Regions from separate parts of the Rossellomorea sp. ABR4_004 genome, predicted to be linked through region 2. Evidence: predicted binding sites of a transcription regulator. Region 2 holds the regulator's gene; each other region holds the start of a gene.
The links. Region 2 encodes CtsR, which represses protease genes until heat stress. Its sites were predicted from a motif close to ATGGTCAATAAAGGTCAAACA; they were not measured.
Positions count from the first base shown of each region.

Region 1: clpB (ATP-dependent chaperone ClpB) is a predicted target of CtsR. The motif match lies at 5,065-5,085, and genes of this name have one in related genera.
Region 3: ACXAF2_RS13530 (ATP-dependent Clp protease ATP-binding subunit) is a predicted target of CtsR. The motif match lies at 2,632-2,652, and genes of this name have one in related genera.

Region 1 covers NZ_JBSWVM010000011.1:3,773-11,355, reverse strand. Annotated here, with positions in the region: gene ACXAF2_RS23200 (BsuPI-related putative proteinase inhibitor) at 1-130, shown strand, start outside; gene ACXAF2_RS23195 (DUF3813 domain-containing protein) at 176-367, opposite strand; gene ACXAF2_RS23190 (hypothetical protein) at 367-516, opposite strand; gene ACXAF2_RS23185 (Cof-type HAD-IIB family hydrolase) at 631-1,446, opposite strand; gene ACXAF2_RS23180 (prolyl oligopeptidase family serine peptidase) at 1,630-2,403, shown strand; gene ACXAF2_RS23175 (metal-sulfur cluster assembly factor) at 2,488-2,796, shown strand; gene ACXAF2_RS23170 (Crp/Fnr family transcriptional regulator) at 2,986-3,678, opposite strand; gene ACXAF2_RS23165 (undecaprenyl-diphosphate phosphatase) at 3,751-4,560, opposite strand; gene ACXAF2_RS23160 (YjzC family protein) at 4,765-4,944, shown strand; gene clpB (ATP-dependent chaperone ClpB) at 5,101-7,583, shown strand, end outside.
Region 2 covers NZ_JBSWVM010000001.1:2,454,462-2,462,044, forward strand. Annotated here, with positions in the region: rRNA gene ACXAF2_RS12420 (23S ribosomal RNA) at 1-1,509, shown strand, start outside; rRNA gene rrf (5S ribosomal RNA) at 1,612-1,728, shown strand; gene ACXAF2_RS12430 (CtsR family transcriptional regulator) at 2,359-2,820, shown strand; gene ACXAF2_RS12435 (UvrB/UvrC motif-containing protein) at 2,840-3,388, shown strand; gene ACXAF2_RS12440 (protein arginine kinase) at 3,385-4,467, shown strand; gene clpC (ATP-dependent protease ATP-binding subunit ClpC) at 4,469-6,916, shown strand; gene radA (DNA repair protein RadA) at 7,250-7,583, shown strand, end outside.
Region 3 covers NZ_JBSWVM010000002.1:120,029-127,611, reverse strand. Annotated here, with positions in the region: gene ACXAF2_RS13540 (DUF4004 family protein) at 1-146, opposite strand, end outside; gene ACXAF2_RS13535 (catalase) at 366-2,417, shown strand; gene ACXAF2_RS13530 (ATP-dependent Clp protease ATP-binding subunit) at 2,787-4,916, shown strand; gene ACXAF2_RS13525 (CBO0543 family protein) at 5,057-5,569, opposite strand; gene ACXAF2_RS13520 (Cof-type HAD-IIB family hydrolase) at 5,685-6,428, opposite strand; gene ACXAF2_RS13515 (ABC transporter ATP-binding protein) at 6,580-7,583, shown strand, end outside.

The DNA.
Region 1 (7,583 bases), on a different contig from region 2:
AAACTGGACTGATTTTTCCATCATTCTTCCTGAGCTATCAGGTAGTGCTGAGAAGGTCTTTATAAGTCTTTATGAAAGGGATAAAGGGGATGGAAAAATTCTTCATCGATATGTCATCTCCATTCCGTGAAATAAAACAAGGGTTGTCCAAAATGGACAACCCTTGTTTTATTCATTATGACAGGCGGTTTAACTCATCTTGAAGTGCATGAAGCTGCTTTTGTTCTTCAACATTTGAGTTAGCGTAAGCAGAGGACAACGCGTTTTTCGCTTTATCAATGGACATTTGAGCGTTTTCTCCCGTACTGCATGCTTGTTGGGCAGAATGAACAGCGTTTCGGGCCTGTTGGAATAATGGATTACTCATTACTCCATTCCCCCTGGCCCTTCGCCATGTGAAGCAAGTTTTTTAGCCTCTGCTTCAGCATACGTCAGATGGTACGGAATACGTTCATCATGTTTTGTTACAGCGATTTTACCTTGTTGTACAAATCGTTTCGATTTATTTCTACCCATCACTACCACCCCTTTTGCAAGTTGGAACGCATGATGCGCTCCTTTTTAGTATGGCTAAAGTGGTGGAGGATTACAGTAAGAAGATATACCCACAGCTTCCAAAAACGATCTGGATTAGAGATTAAAACGTTTTTGCAGGTAGCGTCCGATCCCGTCGTCTTCATTCGAAAATGTCACTTCATTGGCAATATCTTTAAGGGGGTCAATGGCATTCCCCATGGCAACTCCTGTGCCTGCATATTCAAGCATTTCAAGATCGTTATCTTCATCTCCGAATGCAATGATCCGTTCTTGCGGAATATTTAAAGATGAAGCAACCCGTTCAATTCCGACAGCTTTATTCAATCCTGACTTAACGATTTCGATGATGTGCCACGGTGCAGCCCAGCGACGGTGGTCAATCAATTCTGCATGAACATCATCCAGGTGTGCACGAATCTCCGGAACATCTTCTTCTTCAGCGTGAATGAGCATGGAAGTAGGATGATCAGAAAGTACATTTCGGATGTCTCCAGTTGAGATCGCTGGATTACCCATCATGAACACGTCTATGATCTTTTCATCATGGTAGTGCAGATACACATCATCCATCACTTCGGCAACAATGTTGCGGTATTTAAAATCGTCACATGCATCGATGATTTGTTTCGCCACCTTTATATCCATCGGTTCGTGATACAGTCCCCATGAATCGTCATTAGGATGATGCACGAATGCGCCGTTAAAATTCACTATCGGAGTAGTTAGCTTTAATTGTTGATAATACAATTCACTTGCACGATAAGGCCTGCCTGTGGCAATCATCACCTCGTGTCCTTTCATGCGTGCTTTTTTTATCATATCATGAGTTTTTGATGAGATTTTCTTCTCATCCGTTAATAGTGTTCCGTCTAAATCCAAAACAATCAGATGTTTTTCTTGTGCGTTCATGAATACAAATCCCCAATCTTATTGGTATTAAGGCAATTTTAGCGCCAGACATTGAAATTTGTCTACCTCAGCATCATATCATTTAAAAAATGTTTACAAACGTTACGATTTAAATATTATACATACTACCAAATCTAGGATATCATAGTAAAGTGAAATGCATTCAGGAGGGAGAGGCCACACATGATCATAGTTGATAAATCAACCATTCAAAGCATTCCATTTCTTCACCTTGTAAAAGAAGAGTATATAGATAAGCAAGTCCCGGTATGTTTTTTTATCCATGGGTTTACAAGTGCTAAGGAGCATAATTTACATTACGCCTATTATCTTGCGGAAAAAGGATTTAGAGTGATCCTTCCCGATTGTTTAGAGCATGGAGAACGGTCGACAGGCAAATCAGAGCATCAATTAGGACAAGTATTCTGGAAAATCGTCTTAAATACGATTCATGAATTATCAATTATGAAAAGTCATTTTGACGAAAAAGGGCTGCTCGTTCATAATGGTGTCGGAGTTGCCGGGACCTCAATGGGTGGGATCGTCACACTTGGAGCGTTGACTCAATATGATTGGATCTCTTCTGCCGTCTCGCTTATGGGGAATCCTACATATGTGAAGTTTGCTCAAGCCCAGTTGTCCCAAGTTGAATCATTAGGATATGAACTTCCATTCAGCGAAGAAGAAATAGAGAAGATGTTAAGTGAACTGGCTCATTATGACTTAAGTCTTCAACCTGAAAAACTTAGCGGCAGACCATTGATGTTCTGGCACGGAAAAAGGGACAAAGTCGTTCCATTCAACCTGACACACGAATTCTACCAAAGCATCCTTCCATACTATGAATCCCAGGAAGATAACCTGTTATTTATAGAAGATGATAAAGCCGATCATAAAGTATCGAGAGAAGGCGTGTTAAAGCTTGTTGAGTGGTTCGAGAAGCATTTATCAGCCTAACGTTTTGTCTTACGCCTGTTTATTTGTTAAGATGAGTAATGAATATAGATATGGAACAAGCATATATAGCAAAGGAGTGTAAACATGGATCAGGATCTTAAAGATAATTTGATGGGTGCACTGGAACAAGTGGTTGACCCTGAATTAGGAATAGACATTGTCAACTTAGGTCTGGTATATGATGTAGATCTGGATGAAGAAGGTAAAGCAACGGTCACTATGACACTTACCTCAATGGGATGCCCGCTGGCCGGTACCATCGTCGATCAAGTGAAAACAGCCCTTAGTGACATCCCTGAAGTGAAGGAAACAGAAGTAGACATCGTCTGGAATCCGCCTTGGAGCAAAGACAACATGTCCCGCTATGCTAAAATTGCATTGGGGATTAGGTAACACGAAAAGCGGAAGGGGCTCGCCCTGGGGCGACAAGCATAAGCCAAGTGACCCGGAAAGGCGCTCTTTGCCTTTTTGGGTCACTTGGCTTATGACCTCGAGGGTCTAGCCGCCGGAGCTGGACAAGTAATAAAAGCCGAGGATGCAGTATTTCTACTGCATCCTCGGCTTTATTCATGCATATGGTCATCAATCAATCCGACAAATCGAAACCGGACAGTTCTCACAATCGATTTCATCTTTGAGAAAATTCAAATCAAGTATCGTGATATATCCTTTTACCCACATCAGGACATTCTCTTTCTTCAATTCACTCAGTAACCGATTCACGACTTCCCTGGAGGAACCACAGAAATTGGCCAACTCCTGATTGGTTAACGGAAAATCAATCAGTATGCCATTTTCAACGGCTTTTCCATAGCTGTTGGACATGCGGATCAGTGTAGAATAGAGTGCACCTTTTTTCCCGTGAAGAACCAAATCGCGAAACTTCGTTTGATTTTGCTGATTTTGTATTTGAATCCATTTTAACCATTGGATGGTGAGAATGTTATCACCGGAAAGCTTTTCTTCAAAGACTTCTTTGGGTAATACATAAATCTCTGTATTCTCAAGGATCTTCGCACTGAGCATATAGTAAGCTTCTTTCGTAAATAACGTTAACTCCCCGATCACATCGTCACTTGAACATATGCGTAATGACAACTCCCGGCCATCAGGAATCACTTTGCTGATTTGAATTCGACCGCTTTTGATTAAGTATAACTCGTGAGCAGGTTTCCCTTCTTGAAACAGGAAAGTTCCTTTTTTTACGGTTTTTAACTTATTTTTCTCGAAGAATAATTGTTTAATCCCGGAAGGAACTTCTAGAATTTCACTCATGGAGATCACATCATTTCCATCGTAATGTCTTATTCTAAAGCTTACCAAAGGAAATAGACAGATAGAAGGGTTTTAAGAGAAAATTAATACAGCAGCTCCGACAACGGCACAGTAAATGGCAAAATATTTCAAGTTTCCTTTAGCCATAATATTCATGAACCACTTTAATGAGAAGTATGAAGCAATAAGTGACGCAATGAACGCGACTAAGTAAGGAATGGCCATTGAAGCAAGGTTCGGATCCTCGATCAAATCACTTATTCCGAATACCATAACCCCGACACTTACTGGGATATACAGCAGGAAAGAGAAACGTAAAGCCGTTTCAGCTTTCATCCCGCTTGCCATTGCCGCAACAATGGTTGCACCTGAACGACTGATTCCAGGAATAAGCGCTACTGCCTGTGCAAGTCCGATAATGATAGCGTCTTTCACATTTAAGTCGCCATCGTTTTTTCTTCCTCGAAGGTTACGGATTAACCATAGGGCAATACCTGTAATAATAAGCGTAATTCCTACTGTGATAACAGATGTTAAATGTTCCTCTATCACGTCACCGAATAAAACACCAATCACACCTGCAGGAATCGTACCAATCAATAAGTAAACAATGAAATGAAAATCACGTTTCGTTTCAGGTGTTTTATGTTTGAAATAGCCTAAGCCATTGACGATCAGGCGCATGATGTCTTCACGGTAAATGATGAGGACAGCCACTAATGAAGCTGTATTAACCAGTATTTCAAATGTTAGGGTAGCATCCTTGATTCCAAGGAAATGCTGGGCTAATAGTAAATGCCCACTGGATGAAATCGGGATTGGTTCAGTAAATCCTTGAAAAATCCCTAAAAATAAGTATTTCATAATCAGATAAAAATCCATTGTGTTTCCTCCAACCTTTTTTTCTCCACAGTTTTTAATTTAACACCATAAAGGGAAAGACTGTAAAGCCTTTTTCCAAATGTTAACCGAACCGTAACTTGTTTATCATATAAAGCATTCTGATATCCTTCATCTGGCATGCATGAATGCTCGGCCTTGTAGAAAAATAGTAAGGAAGCATCGCTTCGAAAAGGAGGGGTAAGAATGGGCCAGTCACGACAGTTCAAAGCTGGGGAAAAAGCACCCAATAATGGAGAATATATCGAAATTGGTGAAACAGGAAGTATGGTGAAAAACCCGCAGAAACTACGGTTAAATGCGGGGGATCGATTTCCTGAAAACTCCAACCATAATCGTCTATGGACGTATATGAGAAAACCTTAACCCCATAAAGGAACAAGGATGCCGTGTCGACAGCTCACCTTATCAACGATGGTGACACTCAGAGGTACTCCTTGTTCCTTTTCTTTTCCTTTTTCCACCGGAAGATATATAATAGAAGAAAAGGTCAATAAAGGTCAAAATACGAGGTGAAACACGATGAATTTTGATAATATGACTCAAAGCATTCAAGAAGGTTTGGTTTTGGCGGGAGAGACCGCAAAAGAAAAGCTACATACAGATATCAGCCTTTTTCATTTATGGAAATCACTCCTCGGTTCAGAAGACAGTTTTCTCCGTACGATCTATGAACGTGCAGGAGTAGAAGCAGAGGACTTAAAGAAGTGGGTTGATACCAAGTTAAACAATATCCCTTCTGTAGAGGGAGATGGGCTGCAGTATGGCCGATTTTTCGCAAGTGATATCCATCAGCTCATGCAAGATAGTGATTCATTAAAGACTAAATGGGAAGATGACTATATCTCGATCGAACATCTGGCCCTTGGATTATTCCAGCAAAAGAACCACCCGATTACGACATACTTAACAAACCATAATGTAACAGAAAAGGCATTAAAGGAGATCATTGTGAAGATCAGAGGAGGGAGCAAGGTGACGACACAGAATCCTGAAGTTAAATATGAAGCGTTGAATAGATATGGAAGGGATCTTGTTGCGGAGGTGAAATCGGGAAGAATAGATCCAGTCATAGGCAGGGACAGTGAAATCCGCCACGTGATTCGGATCCTTTCCCGTAAAACGAAAAATAATCCTGTCCTTATAGGAGAGCCTGGAGTCGGTAAAACAGCCATCGTTGAAGGACTTGCACAGCGAATAGTCAGAAAAGACGTCCCGGAAGGCTTGAAGGATAAAACCATTTTCGAATTAGATATGAGCTCTTTAGTTGCAGGTGCCAAGTTCAGGGGTGAATTTGAGGAACGCTTGAAGGCTGTATTGCAGGAAGTGAAAAAGAGTGAGGGACGCATTCTTCTGTTCATTGATGAGCTCCATACGATTGTGGGAGCAGGGAAAACGGAAGGAGCCATGGATGCGGGGAATATCCTAAAGCCTATGCTTGCGAGGGGAGAACTTCATTGCATAGGTGCTACCACTCTCAATGAATACCGCAAGTACATTGAAAAGGATCCGGCTCTGGAAAGACGTTTTCAGCAGGTACTCGTTCAGGAACCAAATGTGGAAGATACGATATCTATTCTAAGAGGCTTAAAGGAACGATTCGAAATTCATCATGGAGTAAATATTCATGACCGGGCCATTGTAGCAGCTTCTAGACTTTCCGATCGCTATATTTCCGACCGTTTCTTGCCGGACAAAGCAATAGACTTAATCGATGAGGCATGTGCGATGATCCGGACTGAAATTGACTCAATGCCATCAGAATTGGATGAAGTGACGCGTAAAGTGATGCAGCTGGAAATTGAAGAAGCAGCTTTAAATAAGGAAAAGGATCCTGCCAGTCTTGAACGCTTGGATCGAATCCGTGAAGATTTAAGTAATCTGAAGGAAAAAGCGAATGCGATGAAGTTAAAATGGCAACAGGAGAAAGAAAGCATCGGGGTCGTACAGGAGAAGCGGGAAGAACTGGAGAAGCTCAGGCGCTTACTTGAAGAAGCAGAAAGTGATTATGATCTGAATAAAGCTGCTGAACTTCGTCACGGCAGGATTCCCGCTATGGAAAAAGAACTTGTTTCAGTTGAGCAGGAGATGATGAAAGAGCAGGAAGGGCGCTTGCTGCGTGAAGAAGTGACGGAGGAAGAAGTGGCAAATATTGTAGCAAGATGGACAGGGATTCCGGTCACTAAGCTTGTAGAAGGTGAACGAGAGAAGCTGTTGAAACTTGATCGCATACTGCATGAAAGGGTGATCGGGCAGGATGAGGCTGTTCAATTAGTGAGTGACGCTGTTATACGGGCGAGAGCAGGGATTAAAGATCCTAATCGTCCGATAGGTTCATTCATTTTCCTAGGTCCTACGGGAGTAGGAAAGACAGAGCTTGGGAAGACGCTTGCTCATACGTTGTTTGATAGTGAGGAGCAGATGATCCGAATTGATATGTCGGAATATATGGAGAAGCATGCGGTTTCACGCTTGATTGGTGCACCTCCAGGCTATGTTGGTTATGAAGAAGGCGGTCAGCTGACAGAAGCGATCAGACGCAAACCGTATTCGGTTATCCTGCTTGATGAAATTGAAAAAGCTCATCCGGAAGTATTCAATATTCTTCTGCAAATGCTCGATGATGGGAGGATAACCGATTCTCAAGGAAGGACGGTTGATTGTAAGAACACGGTGATCATTATGACCTCTAACATCGGATCCTCGCATCTTCTCGAACGAAGTAAGGGGGAAGAGGAAATTGATATAGAAACGAAGAACCTGGTCATGAGCCAGCTTCGTTCCTCTTTCAGACCGGAGTTCCTTAACAGGGTAGACGACATTATTCTCTTTAAACCATTGAGCATTGAGAATATAAAAGGGATCATCAGTAAGCTGGTGGAAGACTTGCAAAACCGAGTGGAAGAACAACATATCTCAGTGTCATTAACCGATAATGCAAAAGAATTTATAGCACAGGAAGCTTATGATCCGGTTTATGGTGCACGCCCTTTAATAAGGTACTT
Region 2 (7,583 bases):
ACAACAGGTTGATATTCCTGTACCACCTCTTTTCCGTTTGAGCAATGGGGGGACGCAGGAGGATAGGGTAAGCGCACTGCTGGATATGTGCGTCTAAGCAGTTAGGCTGATGATGAGGCAAATCCCATCATCGCGAAGGCTGAGCTGTGATAGCGAGCGAATTATAGTAGCGAAGTTCCTGATTCCACACTGCCAAGAAAAGCCTCTAGCGAGGAAAAAGGTGCCCGTACCGCAAACCGACACAGGTAGGCGAGGAGAGAATCCTAAGGTGAGCGAGAGAACTCTCGTTAAGGAACTCGGCAAAATGACCCCGTAACTTCGGGAGAAGGGGTGCTCTGGTAGGGTGCAAGCCCGAGAGAGCCGCAGTGAATAGGCCCAGGCGACTGTTTAGCAAAAACACAGGTCTCTGCGAAGCCGTAAGGCGAAGTATAGGGGCTGACGCCTGCCCGGTGCTGGAAGGTTAAGAGGAGTGCTTAGCGCAAGCGAAGGTGCGAATCGAAGCCCCAGTAAACGGCGGCCGTAACTATAACGGTCCTAAGGTAGCGAAATTCCTTGTCGGGTAAGTTCCGACCCGCACGAAAGGCGTAACGATCTGGGCACTGTCTCAACGAGAGACTCGGTGAAATTATAGTACCTGTGAAGATGCAGGTTACCCGCGACAGGACGGAAAGACCCCGTGGAGCTTTACTGTAGCCTGATATTGAATTTTGGTACAGCTTGTACAGGATAGGTAGGAGCCTTGGAAGCCGGAGCGCCAGCTTCGGTGGAGGCATCGGTGGGATACTACCCTGGCTGTATTGAAATTCTAACCCGCGCCCCTTATCGGGGTGGGAGACAGTGTCAGGTGGGCAGTTTGACTGGGGCGGTCGCCTCCTAAAGAGTAACGGAGGCGCCCAAAGGTTCCCTCAGAATGGTTGGAAATCATTCGCAGAGTGTAAAGGCACAAGGGAGCTTGACTGCGAGACCTACAAGTCGAGCAGGGACGAAAGTCGGGCTTAGTGATCCGGTGGTTCCGCATGGAAGGGCCATCGCTCAACGGATAAAAGCTACCCCGGGGATAACAGGCTTATCTCCCCCAAGAGTCCACATCGACGGGGAGGTTTGGCACCTCGATGTCGGCTCATCGCATCCTGGGGCTGTAGTCGGTCCCAAGGGTTGGGCTGTTCGCCCATTAAAGCGGTACGCGAGCTGGGTTCAGAACGTCGTGAGACAGTTCGGTCCCTATCCGTCGTGGGCGCAGGAAATTTGAGAGGAGCTGTCCTTAGTACGAGAGGACCGGGATGGACGCACCGCTGGTGTACCAGTTGTCTTGCCAAAGGCATCGCTGGGTAGCTATGTGCGGAAGGGATAAGTGCTGAAAGCATCTAAGCATGAAGCCCCCCTCGAGATGAGATTTCCCATCACGTATGTGAGTAAGATCCCTAGAAGATGACTAGGTAGATAGGTCAGAGATGGAAGCATGGCGACATGTGGAGTTGACTGATACTAATCGATCGAGGACTTAACCACAAAGAGTCATTTTGAAATGAACAACAATTGGTCGGTATTCGGCTTTCTTGACATCAATTCTTTATCTAGTTTTGAAGGAACAACCCTTCAATTGAATAGTCGTCTGGTGACAATGGCGAAGAGGTCACACCCGTTCCCATGCCGAACACGGAAGTTAAGCTCTTCAGCGCCGATGGTAGTTGGGGGATCTCCCCCTGTGAGAGTAGGACGTCGCCAGGCGAATGTGAAGAAAGAGTAGCTCTTAGGGGCTGCTCTTTTTTGTTTTTTCATCAGAAACGGTGTTGGACGGTGAATCCAAGCTCCTATCTCTATACAGTTAACCTTAGATGAAGCAGAGTCTTGGTGTTCTAATATGGAAAAAGACGCATTAAATAAAAAAAAGACGCAATAAAGGTCTAAAAAGACGCATTAAATAAAATGATGACGCAATAACAACCGAAAACGACGCAATTACCGCGAATCCTCGACTATTAACACTTAGTTCACCCCTGAAAACTCCCAGCTTTGATACAAAATAAAGCACTTTCCTTAGCTGATCCCCCAAATAGCCACAACCTTTCTAAAAGGATCCATCCAAAGTAATAAATTTCTACTCTTCCTCCATCACATCACAAATAAGCCCTCTCTTCCTCTATCCCTATAATCAACTCCCACCACAATTCACAAACAAAACATCATACTCCCAATGCCCCAATTCCTTATTTCTATCCAACAATCTTACATTCCCACGTTTAAAACCTTCCTAAAACAGGAAAACTTCTAAGGTCATACTTCATAATTGCAAAGTTTAAAACACGGTTGTATAATTATAGTCAAATATAGTCAAAGTCAAAATGAGGAGGAGGTTTGATGAGGAACATATCCGACATCATTGAACGTTATTTAAAGAATGTTTTAGAACTGAGTGAAAGTGAGATAGTCGAGATTAAAAGAAGCGAGATCGCTGATAAGTTTCAATGTGTTCCTTCTCAAATTAATTATGTGATCAATACCCGTTTCACGATAGAACGAGGGTATGTAGTAGAAAGTAAACGAGGTGGCGGGGGCTACATAAGAATCATGAAGGTGAAGGCCCACGATCAAGTTCATCTTATTGATCAACTAGTAGCTTTAATAACACAAACCATCAGTCAGAATACGGCGGCAGATATTGTGTTTCGGTTAGTGGAAGAGGATATTATTTCTGAGCGGGAAGCGAAGATTATGCTGAGCGTAATGGACCGCTCGGTGATCATGGTAGATTTACCTGAACGGGATGTATTGAGGGGAAGAATGCTCAGGGCCATGCTGGATACATTGAAATATGAGTAAGTTTTGAGAGGTGAGTAGGATGGTTTGTCAAGAGTGTAATGAAAGACCTGCAACCCTTCATTTTACCAAGGTGATAAATGGGGAAAAGACAGAGGTTCATTTATGTGAACAATGCGCTCAGGATAAGGGTGAAATGTTTATGTTTGATTCGTCTTCCGGGTTCTCTGTGAACAATCTATTGGCAGGTCTTCTTAATATAGCCCCTGCATTTAAGCAGGCAAAAGAAACGGAAATTCCTAAGGCAGAGGTTTTACAGTGTGAAAAGTGTAAAATGACTTTTCAGCAATTCATTAATGTAGGACGCTTCGGCTGTGCCCATTGTTATGAAACGTTTAAAGATGAACTTACTCCTCTATTAAAGCGCGTTCATAGTGGGAATGTGGAGCACCATGGGAAGGTTCCGGAACGTATGGGTGGAGCCATTCACATCAAGAAGAAGATTCAGCAGTTGAAATCGGATATGCAAACGATGATTGCGGATGAAGAGTTCGAAAAAGCAGCAGAGATACGAGACGAAATTCGCTCCCTGGAGAAGGATGTTCATAAAGAGGGGGGAGATAAAGGATGAGTCTGGAGAAGTTTTTACAAAATGCTGTTAGCTCCTGGATGAATGAGGAAGGGCCGGATTCGGATATTGTCCTTAGTTCACGGGTCCGCCTCGCAAGAAACATGACGGACTTTCGTTTTTCCACTTTATATTCATCTGAAGAAGCTAAAGAGATAGTGGATCGCGTGAAAGATAAGCTCTCTTTATACCCAAAAAATTTAGGAGAATTGGAATTTTTACCTACAAGTGAGATTCAGCCTCTCCAAAAGAGGGTATTGATGGAGAAACACCTTATTAGTCCTAACTTAGCGGAGGACACGAATCATGGAGCTGTCCTTCTATCCAGTGAAGAAGATATTAGCATAATGGTAAACGAAGAGGACCACATTCGAATACAGTGTTTATATCCAGGATTGCAATTGAAGGAAGCTTTACAGAGAGCGAATCAGATTGATGATTGGTTTGAAAGTGAATTTGATTTTGCTTTTGATGAGAAACATGGATATCTAACGACATGTCCCACTAATGTGGGGACTGGGCTTCGGGCTTCCGTGATGATGCACTTGCCTGGTCTGGTTCTGACCCAGCAATTAAATCGGATCATTCCTGCCATTAACCAATTAGGTCTGGTGGTTAGAGGGATTTATGGAGAAGGCAGCGAGGCGTTAGGGAACATTTTTCAGATTTCGAACCAAACGACACTTGGTAAATCAGAAGAAGATATTGTGGAAGATTTATTGAGCGTCGTGAAGCAGATTATTGATAAAGAACACTCCGCACGGGACGCATTAGTTAAAACGTCTAACATACAATTAGAGGATAGGATCTTTCGTTCACTTGGCGTGTTGGAGCACAGTAGAATTATCGAGTCCAAGGAAGCAGCAAAGTGTTTATCGGATGTCAGACTTGGAATTGATTTAGGATACATCAAAGTTATATCTAAGAATATATTGAATGAACTAATGATTTTAACCCAACCTGGATTTTTACAACAATATTCTGGAGGTCCATTGAGACCAAATGAAAGAGATATAAGAAGGTCTTCTTTGATTCGGGAGCGAATTAAGTTAGATAAAGATACATGTGAGGAGGAAAAATAATATGATGTTTGGTCGATTTACAGAAAGAGCACAAAAGGTATTGGCATTAGCTCAAGAAGAAGCAATTCGTCTGGCGCACAGTAATATTGGTACTGAACATATTTTATTGGGACTTGTCCGCGAAGGTGAAGGGATTGCCGCTAAAGCACTTACGGCGTTGGGACTGAGCCCTGAAAAGATTCAGAAAGAAGTGGAAGGATTAATCGGAAAAGGTACCGAGAAATCTCAAACGATCCATTATACACCCCGAGCGAAGAAAGTGATTGAGCTTTCTATGGATGAGGCTCGTAAACTGGGTCACTCATATGTAGGAACGGAACATATTTTACTAGGTTTGATTCGTGAAGGTGAAGGAGTAGCCGCTCGTGTGCTTGGTAATCTTGGAGTCAGCTTAAATAAAGCAAGGCAGCAGGTATTGCAGTTACTTGGCAGCAATGATTCAAGTAACCACCAGGGCGGTGGGAATGCAAACGCCAATACGCCTACCCTTGATAGCTTAGCCCGTGACTTGACGGCGATTGCCCGTGAAGGAAGCTTAGATCCGGTTATTGGACGAAGCAAAGAAATTCAACGTGTCATTGAAGTGCTAAGTCGACGTACGAAGAATAACCCGGTCCTGATTGGTGAGCCTGGTGTAGGTAAGACCGCGATTGCAGAGGGTCTTGCACAGCAGATCATTGCCAATGAGGTTCCTGAGATCCTGCGGGACAAACGCGTGATGACACTGGATATGGGTACAGTGGTAGCTGGTACGAAATATCGTGGTGAGTTCGAGGATCGATTAAAGAAAGTAATGGATGAAATCCGTCAAGCAGGTAACATCATCCTGTTCATCGATGAACTTCATACATTAATTGGAGCAGGTGGGGCTGAAGGTGCCATTGATGCCTCAAACATCTTAAAACCATCTCTTGCTCGCGGTGAATTACAGTGTATCGGTGCAACGACATTAGATGAGTACCGTAAATATATTGAAAAGGATGCTGCGTTAGAGCGCCGTTTCCAACCAATCCAAGTCAATGAACCAACGGCAGAAGAGTCCATTCAGATTCTTAAAGGTTTACGTGATCGTTATGAAGCCCATCACCGCGTGTCGATTACAGATGAAGCGATTGATGCAGCAGTGAAATTTTCTGATCGCTATATCTCAGACCGCTTCTTACCGGATAAGGCGATCGATTTAATTGATGAAGCCGGCTCTAAAGTGCGCTTACGTTCTTATACAACGCCGCCAAACTTGAAAGAGCTTGAAGCCAAGCTGGAAGAAATCCGTAAAGAGAAGGATGCAGCGGTTCAAAGCCAAGAGTTTGAAAAGGCAGCTTCTCTAAGAGATTCAGAGCAAAAACTTCGTGAAGAGCTGGAAGAAACGAAGAACACATGGAAAGAAAAGCAAGGTCAGGAAAATACAGAAGTGACGGTTGAAGATATTGCGAAAGTGGTATCGAACTGGACGGGAGTACCGGTATCGAAGCTTGCTCAGACTGAGACGGATCGATTACTAAAGCTGGAAGAGATCCTACATTCCAGAGTCATCGGTCAATCTGAAGCAGTTGTAGCAGTATCAAAAGCCGTCCGTCGTGCAAGAGCCGGCCTGAAAGATCCGAAGCGCCCGATTGGTTCTTTCATCTTCTTAGGACCGACTGGTGTAGGGAAAACAGAATTGGCCCGTGCGCTGGCAGAATCTATGTTCGGTGACGAGGATGCCATGATCCGTATTGATATGTCCGAGTACATGGAGAAACATTCGACTTCCCGTTTAGTAGGTTCACCTCCAGGGTATGTAGGGTATGAAGAAGGCGGTCAGTTAACGGAGAAAGTTCGCCGTAAACCGTATTCAGTCGTTCTGTTGGATGAAATTGAAAAAGCACACCCTGATGTATTTAACATTCTTCTGCAAGTCCTGGAAGACGGTCGTTTGACGGATTCTAAAGGAAGAACGGTAGACTTTAGAAACACGGTGTTAATTATGACTTCTAACGTTGGTGCCCAGTCCCTTAAGAGCAATAAATATGTTGGGTTCAACATTCAGGATGGAAAACAGGATTACAAGGATATGAAAGGCAAGGTAATGGAGGAGCTGAAACGAGCGTTCCGACCAGAGTTCCTTAACCGTATCGATGAGATCATTGTGTTCCATTCCCTTGAAAAAGACCACTTAAAAGAGATTGTGACCTTGATGTCCAACCAATTGACAACTCGTTTGAAAGAACAGGATATTCATTTAGAGCTTTCAGCTGCTGCTAAGGAAAAAATAGCAGATGAAGGATTCGATCCTGAATACGGTGCGCGTCCACTGCGTCGTGCCATTCAGAAACATGTAGAGGATAAACTGTCAGAAGAGCTGTTAAGAGGAAAAGTACTGACAGGTCAGAATATTGTTATCGATGTAGAGGATAGTGAGTTTGTTGTGAAGGTAAAAGAAGAAGAAGCAGCAAACACTCCTACTTAATACAAACGGTAGAAAAAGAGGTACACGTATATGTTTTTCGTGTACCTCTTTTATCATAATATGGCTTTACGAGGGATCCTTGTCGCCTCTGAGCAAGCCACCTGCGCTTTTCTGATTGTCTAGCTCCGGTGGCTAGAGGCTCGAGGTCATAAGACAAATCAACCAAAAAGGCAAAGAGCGCCTTTCCGGTTGATTCGTCTTATGCTTGTCGCCTCTGAACGAGCCACCTGCGCTTTTCTTGTAACGAATACATAAAACCGATACAATCATTCCAAATGGGTATTGGCATGAAATGTAAAAAGAACAAATAGAGTAAAAGAGGAGAAGAAGAGATTGGCAAAGAAAAAGACAAAGTTTGTATGTTCATCATGTGGATATGAATCTGCTAAATGGATGGGGAAATGTCCGGGGTGTAACGAGTGGAACACGATGGTAGAAGAGGTTGAGATGACAGGGAAGAAGCCTCGTGGGTCGTTTATGCATTCTGAAAATAGCGGACCTACTAAAGCAGAGAAGCTTATCTCAATCGAAACAAAGCAAGAACCAAGAGTATTGACCGAGTCGAAAGAGCTGAATCGGGTGTTGGGTGGGGGAGTCGTTCCGGGTTCCCTCGTATTGATCGGGGGAGATCCGGGAATTGGTAAATCTACCTTATTGCTACAGGTTT
Region 3 (7,583 bases), on a different contig from region 2:
AAGAACGTTTCCTGACCCGTAAAGCTGGATTTCTTAATAAACCAACTCTCCGGAATAATGTTCTTTCGCTTCCAACGATAAAGCTGGCCATACGAAATGCCGGTCAGTTCCAATACATCCTTCTTAGATATAAGATCTGCCTCCAATGAGGGATCACCTCTTCTCTGTAACAAAACATTGTTACGTTACTTGATGACTAGTTTAACAGAACAATGTTACGTTCGTAAAGGTGAATTTGAAAAATTTTCAAAATAAATCTCAATCCAAACTATCGAATAAATGTTTAAATATGGGCATCAAGGGTACAAAACAAACAGAAATGTTTTACATAGTAAACATTAATAACCGTTGAGAGGGATGAAAGAATGGGAGACGATCGTCGTACGAAAGTGAATGAGAATAGCAAGGATGAACAGCTTGAACAGTATCGCGTGGAGGACGAAGGTAAGCATCTTACAACCAATCAAGGATTGAAGGTATCAGAAGATGAGTTTTCGTTGAAGGCCGGAGAACGCGGACCTACCTTAATGGAGGACTTCCACTTCCGTGAGAAGATGACTCACTTCGACCATGAGCGCATACCAGAACGGATTGTTCATGCACGAGGCTTCGCTGCACACGGAGAATTCGAACTCTATGATTCTATGAAAGAATATACCCGGGCTAAGTTCCTTCAGGATACTTCAACGAAAACGCCTGTCTTTGTACGTTTTTCAACTGTGGCCGGATCCAAGGGTTCCGCAGAAACAGTACGTGATGCACGTGGATTTGCTACGAAATTTTACACGGAAGAAGGCAATTATGATCTCGTCGGAAACAATATTCCGGTGTTTTTCATTCAAGATGCGATAAAATTCCCGGATCTTGTACACGCACTTAAACCGGAACCTCATAATGAAATGCCTCAGGCAGCTTCTGCCCATGATACATTCTGGGATTTCATTGCCAACAATCAGGAATCTGCTCATATGGTCATGTGGGCCATGTCCGATCGGGCAATTCCCCGTAGCCTGCGTATGATGGAAGGCTTCGGTGTTCATACATTCCGCCTGGTGAACGCGGAGGGGAAAGCCCATTTTGTGAAGTTCCACTGGAAGCCGGTGCTTGGAACGCACTCTCTCGTTTGGGATGAGGCTCAGAAGATCAACGGGAAAGACCCGGATTTCCACCGCCGTGATTTGTATGAATCCATCGAAAATGGAGATTATCCAGAGTACGAGCTGGGAGTTCAGCTCATTAAGGAAGAAGATGAGTTTACCTTTGACTTTGATGTTCTCGATCCTACCAAGCTATGGCCTGAAGAAGAAGTTCCTGTGAAAATTGTTGGGAAAATGACCCTTAATCGAAATGTGGACAATGTGTTTGCAGAAACAGAGCAAGCAGCTTTCCATCCTGGTTCCGTTGTTCCCGGGATTGATTTCTCTAATGATCCGTTATTACAAGGGCGCTTATTCTCCTATACTGATACACAATTGATCCGACTCGGTGGACCTAACTTCCATGAGCTTCCTATTAACCGACCTGTGTGCCCATTCCACAATAACCAGCGTGATGGATATGGCCGTCAAACGATTAACAAGGGTCAGGTGAGCTACCATAACAACTCACTTGCTAAAAATACACCAGCACCTGCAAGTCAGGAAGAAGGAGGCTACACTCATTACCAGGAGAAGATGGAAGGGCGTAAAGTCCGGGCAAGAAGTGAAAGCTTCAAAGATCACTTCTCGCAAGCCACCATGTTCTGGAATAGCATGAGTGAGCCTGAGAAAGAGCATATCATTCAAGCCTTCAGTTTCGAGCTTGGAAAAGTGAAGAACAAATCGGTCCAACAGCAGGTAGTCGACATGTTTGCCAATGTAAGCATGGATCTGGCAAAAGGCTTTGCAGAAGCGATAAGTGCGAAAGTTCCTAGCGGAGAAGGCTCAAAAGTAACTAAATCCTCTCCAGCCTTAAGCCAGGAAAATACGATCAAGAAACCTGCTACACGTAAAGTAGGGGTCATCGTAGGAAACGGATTTAAAGGGGAAGAAGTGAAAATGGTACTATCCGCTCTTAAAGAAGATGGCATCCAGCCTGAAATCATCAGTGACAAGCTAGGGATGAGAAAAGGGGATGACGGTACGGAGCTTGAAGTGGACCATACCTTCTTAACAGGGGAATCCGTGTTATTTGATAGTCTTTACGTAGTTGGCGGAGAGAATGTAGATAAAAAGTTCTCTCAAGATACAACCTATTTTGTCAAAGAAGCGTATTCTCACTTCAAACCGATTGGTGCAACCCATGAAGGGATACACTGGTTGGAAGAAGCGGGTGTCAGCGGCTCTGGTGTGGTAACTGGGGAAGACATGAAGTCATTTGCAAAAGAGTTCACGGTAGCCATTGCAGAACATCGTCATTGGGATCGCGAATTAGTATAATATTTAATAGAAAGACATGGGAGTGATTCTCTCTCTTCTATTTGAGAAGTGTCAGATCTGAATATTCAGGTCTGGCCTTTTTTATATTATCCCAAGGTAAATCCTACTATAATGTCCAAATCAATCACTTGATCTACTTCGATACACCTACTTTACTCTTCAATCAAAAGGCCTGTCATTGAAAATGAAAAAATTCCCATAAGCAAAAATGTTGAAAGTCAAAAAAGGTCAAAGTATACTATGTTTGTAAGGTCAAAGAAAGTCAAAGTCAAACTTAGTGTAATCAATTCGTCAAGAAGCTGACCTTATCCATAAACCAATTGAAAAAATAATCTATATAAAAACCAAAGCCACAGGAGGTCATGTTTAATGAAATGCCAAGTATGTCAACACAACCAAGCAACAGTTGAAGTGTATAAGCAAGTGAATGGTCACAAGTCCAGTATGAAGATGTGTTCAGCTTGCTTTCAAAAGCAGCAATCACCTTCTGGAATACATGGAGGATTTCCGCTTGATGAGTTGTTTAAAGGGATGAGCATGAGTGGAAACTCAAATCATGGCTTCCACGATCAGCAATCATCTCCACAAACCCAAGTTGGAAATGGAGGAAATGGCGTTCTCGATCAGTTTGGACGCAATGTGACAGGGGCAGCCAAAGCTGGATTGATTGATCCTGTTATCGGCCGGGACAAAGAAGTGGAACGCGTCATAGAAATTTTAAATCGCCGTAATAAGAATAACCCGGTATTCATCGGTGAGCCCGGGGTTGGTAAAACGGCTATCGCTGAAGGGTTGGCCCTTAAGATCGTAGCAGGTGATGTTCCATCCAAATTATTAAATAAAGAAGTGTATGTAATGGATGTTGCTTCACTAACTGCCGGTACAGGGGTTCGCGGTTCTTTTGAAGAACGTTTAAAAGCCATCATCAGCGAACTTCAGAATAGAAAGAACGTGATGCTATTTATTGATGAGATTCATCAATTAGTTGGGGCAGGTTCCGCTGAAGGCTCCATGGACGCAGGAAACATTCTAAAACCTGCTTTAGCCCGGGGTGATTTGCAAGTAATCGGGGCTACGACATTGAAGGAGTACCGCCAAATTGAAAAAGACGCAGCACTCGAGCGTCGTTTCCAGCCGGTTATGGTTAACGAGCCGACACCTGAAGAAGCTGTTGAGATCCTTAAAGGATTAAAAGATAAATATGAAAACTATCATGGAGTCGAGTTTACAGACGAGGCAATTGAGGCTTGTGTGAAACTATCCCATCGATATATTCAGGATCGATTCTTACCGGATAAGGCCATTGATTTAATGGATGAAGCAGGTTCTAAAGTCAATCTACAGTCAGAGGGGAAAGACAAGACTGCCCTTCTTAAAAAATTGAACGATGTAAGAGAGAAGAAGGATATGGCAACAAAAGAAGAGAATTATGAACAAGCTGCCATCCTTCGTGATCAAGAAGCAGAACTAGAAAGACAAGTCAGTGAAGGAGGGGCAGACTCTAAAGCACTTGTAGAAAGAGAACTGATCCAGACGATCGTTGAATCGAAAACAGGTATTCCTGTTGGGAAGCTGCAAAGTGATGATCGGAAACGAATGAAAGCACTGGAAGAAAACCTGGCGGGTAAAGTAATCGGACAGGAAGAAGCAGTGAGAAAAGTAGCGAAAGCGATTCGCCGCAGCCGTGCAGGATTGAAGGCGAAGCATCGTCCAATCGGCACTTTCCTCTTTGTAGGACCAACAGGTGTAGGTAAAACAGAATTAACGAAAACATTGGCAGAAGAGTTATTCGGTTCTAAGGGTTCGATGATTCGATTAGACATGAGTGAGTATATGGAAAAACACTCTGTTTCAAAACTGATCGGTTCACCTCCAGGCTATGTAGGCCATGAGGAATCCGGTCAATTGACTGAAAAGGTAAGAAGAAACCCTTATTCAATCATTCTCCTGGATGAAATCGAGAAAGCCCATCCGGATGTTCAGCATATGTTCCTGCAAATTCTTGAAGATGGACGTCTCACCGACAGTCAAGGTAGAACGGTCAGCTTTAAAGAGACTGTGATCATCATGACAAGTAACGCAGGTGTGACGGACAAGAAGGAAGCAGTGGTCGGTTTTAACACAGGTGGCACAGATGCGATTAAAGAAACGAATATTCTTCAATCACTAGGTGCCTACTTTAAGCCTGAGTTCCTGAACCGTTTTGACAGCATCATTGAGTTTGAATCTCTTGACAAAGGAGAGCTTCTTCAAATTCTTGACCTTATGCTTGACGAGTTGAAGGTTGAACTTAAAGAACAGGGGATTACTGTAACCATCGACGAAGATGCGAAGAGTAAACTCGTTGAACTGGGATATCATCCTGAATTCGGTGCACGCCCTTTACGTCGTGTGATCCAGGAAAGAGTGGAAGATAAAATCGCAGATTTACTTCTTGATGAAGAGGGCATAACAAACGTAGTCATTTCACTCGAAAACGACAAGATCCTTGTTAAATAAGATAAGAAGCATCCTTTATTGGGTGCTTCTTTTTCTATTCTTTCCTTTTCAAAAAAGTGATATATATTGCCATAGCCAAATAAACTCCTAAAACTAAGACAATAAATAAAGGGGTCGAAAAGGAAGTCATAGAAACACCCTCACTTTAATTCATGGTACGTAGGATGGAATATCATTAAAAGGATAGCGATAATAGGAATGGATAATATGATGGCAAGTAATGGCCTTTTATGGTGCAATCCTAACATTGAAAACATGATGACATTAAAAATTGCAGACCATCCTAAATTCCAGCCATTTTCATAAAGAAACAGTCCTTTTTTATGAAATAAGTATTCCAAAAAGGTGAAGTAAGCAATCCAGCAGGCAAGATACAGCCATTTCTTTCTTCTATATGGAAAATAACGAAGAAAGATCATGATGACGACAGGAATGATAAAAAAAGTGAAAACGAGATCAATTAACGTATGGTTAAGCCAATCAACCGTCACAGCTTTATATTCCCAAAGTGTGTGATTATAAAAAATCACGTTATAGGAGAGATTGCAAATAATATAATATTGAACCGTTGGATAATACTCTCTCCAACGTTTCCAATCAATAAAGAGCTTGGCGAAAATAAGATACACAACCACTACCAGAATTAGATACATATTGAGTACAATCCTTGTTTTTGTTACTCAGTATGGACGTAACGTAAAAAGAATAGACATCCTGGACAGATTTAGTGCCTGATTCACATTGAATCAGGCACTTTAATTGGAGTATCTATTCCTTTTCTGACAGTACTTTATCAATCGCCTGGGCAACACCATGATCTGTATTGATGCCAGTGACCCAATCTGCGGCTTCCTTCACGGCTTCCTGTGCGTTCCCCATCGCAACTCCGAAACCGGCTTCACGAATCATGGCTATATCATTCATACTGTCCCCGACCGCCATGACTTGTTCCATGGACAGGTCCAGCCATTTGCAAACCTTCACTAAAGCGGCTGCCTTATTGACACCTGCAGGATTGATTTCAATATTTGTCGGCGAAGAATTTGTGATTTCCAGTGCTTCATTTTTCACCAGCTCGTCCATCATGACTTTGCGGACGTCATCATCCTGAATATCGAAACCAAACTTCAGCCAGTTATAGGTATCGATTTCCTGATCAAAAGGATTATTCGTATTGAAAAGTCCTTGGGAAGTGGAAGACCAGAAGTAGACATCATGCTCTTCTTTTAATTTCCAAAGCTGTTTCACAAGATCAAGATCAAGTGGGATGCTGTCTACCAGATTGTATTCATGATCGTAAATTTCCCCGCCATTCACGGTCACCAGATAAGATGAACGTCCAAGCTCATCCGAAATGTCGCGGCACGTGAAAAGGGAGCGGCCAGTACTTAACACCACATGAATACCTTTCTCCTTAGCACGCTGAATGGCTTGTGCGTTTTCAGGAGATACCTCTCCTTCGTGATTGACCAGTGTCCCATCCATATCCAGGGCAATTAATCTAATATCCATTATATCTATCACGTCCTTCTATTCATTCATATCCAGTGTAATATAATTCGAGCAAATCTTCTAGGAAGCCGACTTGATGGAGGTATTATTTCCTATGTAATGCACTTCATATTACAATAGGAATGAGTATATATTTGAGAGGAAGAGAACAATGGAGTCTACATATGAAAAAGGTAAGTGGAAGCAGCTTATTACTTTAATAAAGGAAACCGATCCACCGAAAACCCTGTTTGGCATTTCTTTATTCTTGAGCCTGCTTACAACGATTGCGGGACTTGCTATACCATTATTAACAAGTAAGTTGATCGATGACTTCAGTTTAGATTCGTTAAGCAAAGGGGTCATCATAGGGATGATTGCTGCCTTTTTTGTTCAAGCGATAGCAGGAGGAGTGTCTGTTTACATATTGGCGAGGGTCGGGCAGCATGTGATTGCCTCCTTGAGAGAGAAGCTTTGGAGAAAGTTGCTGGTTCTGCCCGTTCCTTATTATGATTCACATGAAACGGGTGACTCTGTCAGCCGTATGACCAGTGATACGGGAGTGATCAAGAACCTGATCACCGAGCACCTGACAGGCTTTATTACAGGGATCATTTCTGTAATAGGTGCCATCATCGTACTGTTTTATTTAGATTGGCCTCTTACCCTGGTGATGTTTTCAATCATACCACTGTCACTCTTGTTTCTTATCCCGATTGGCAAAAAGATGGCTGACATCTCAAGGGGATTGCAAACAGAGACTGCAAGCTTTTCGGCTATATTAACGAGAGTCCTTTCGGAAATCCGTCTCGTGAAGTCATCCAATGCGGAAGAGATCGAATTTCAAAAAGGACAAACAGGTATCAAGAAACTCTATGCCCTCGGATTAAAGGAAGGGATCATTCAAGCGTTAATGTCTCCGGTCGTTTCATCTTTAATTATCATCGTCCTTGTACTCATTATTGGATTCGGCGGTATTCGAGTGACCTCTGGAACCATGACGGCCGGGGAGCTTGTTGCTTTCTTCATCTACCTCTTTCAGATAATCATGCCGATCACCCAGATCATCGTGTTCGTGACTCAGTTCCAGAAAACAGTGGGGGCAACAGAGAAAGTGTTATCGATTCTCAATCTAGACGAAGAAAACCTTGAGGAAGGAAGGTCCGTCCCTCAAAC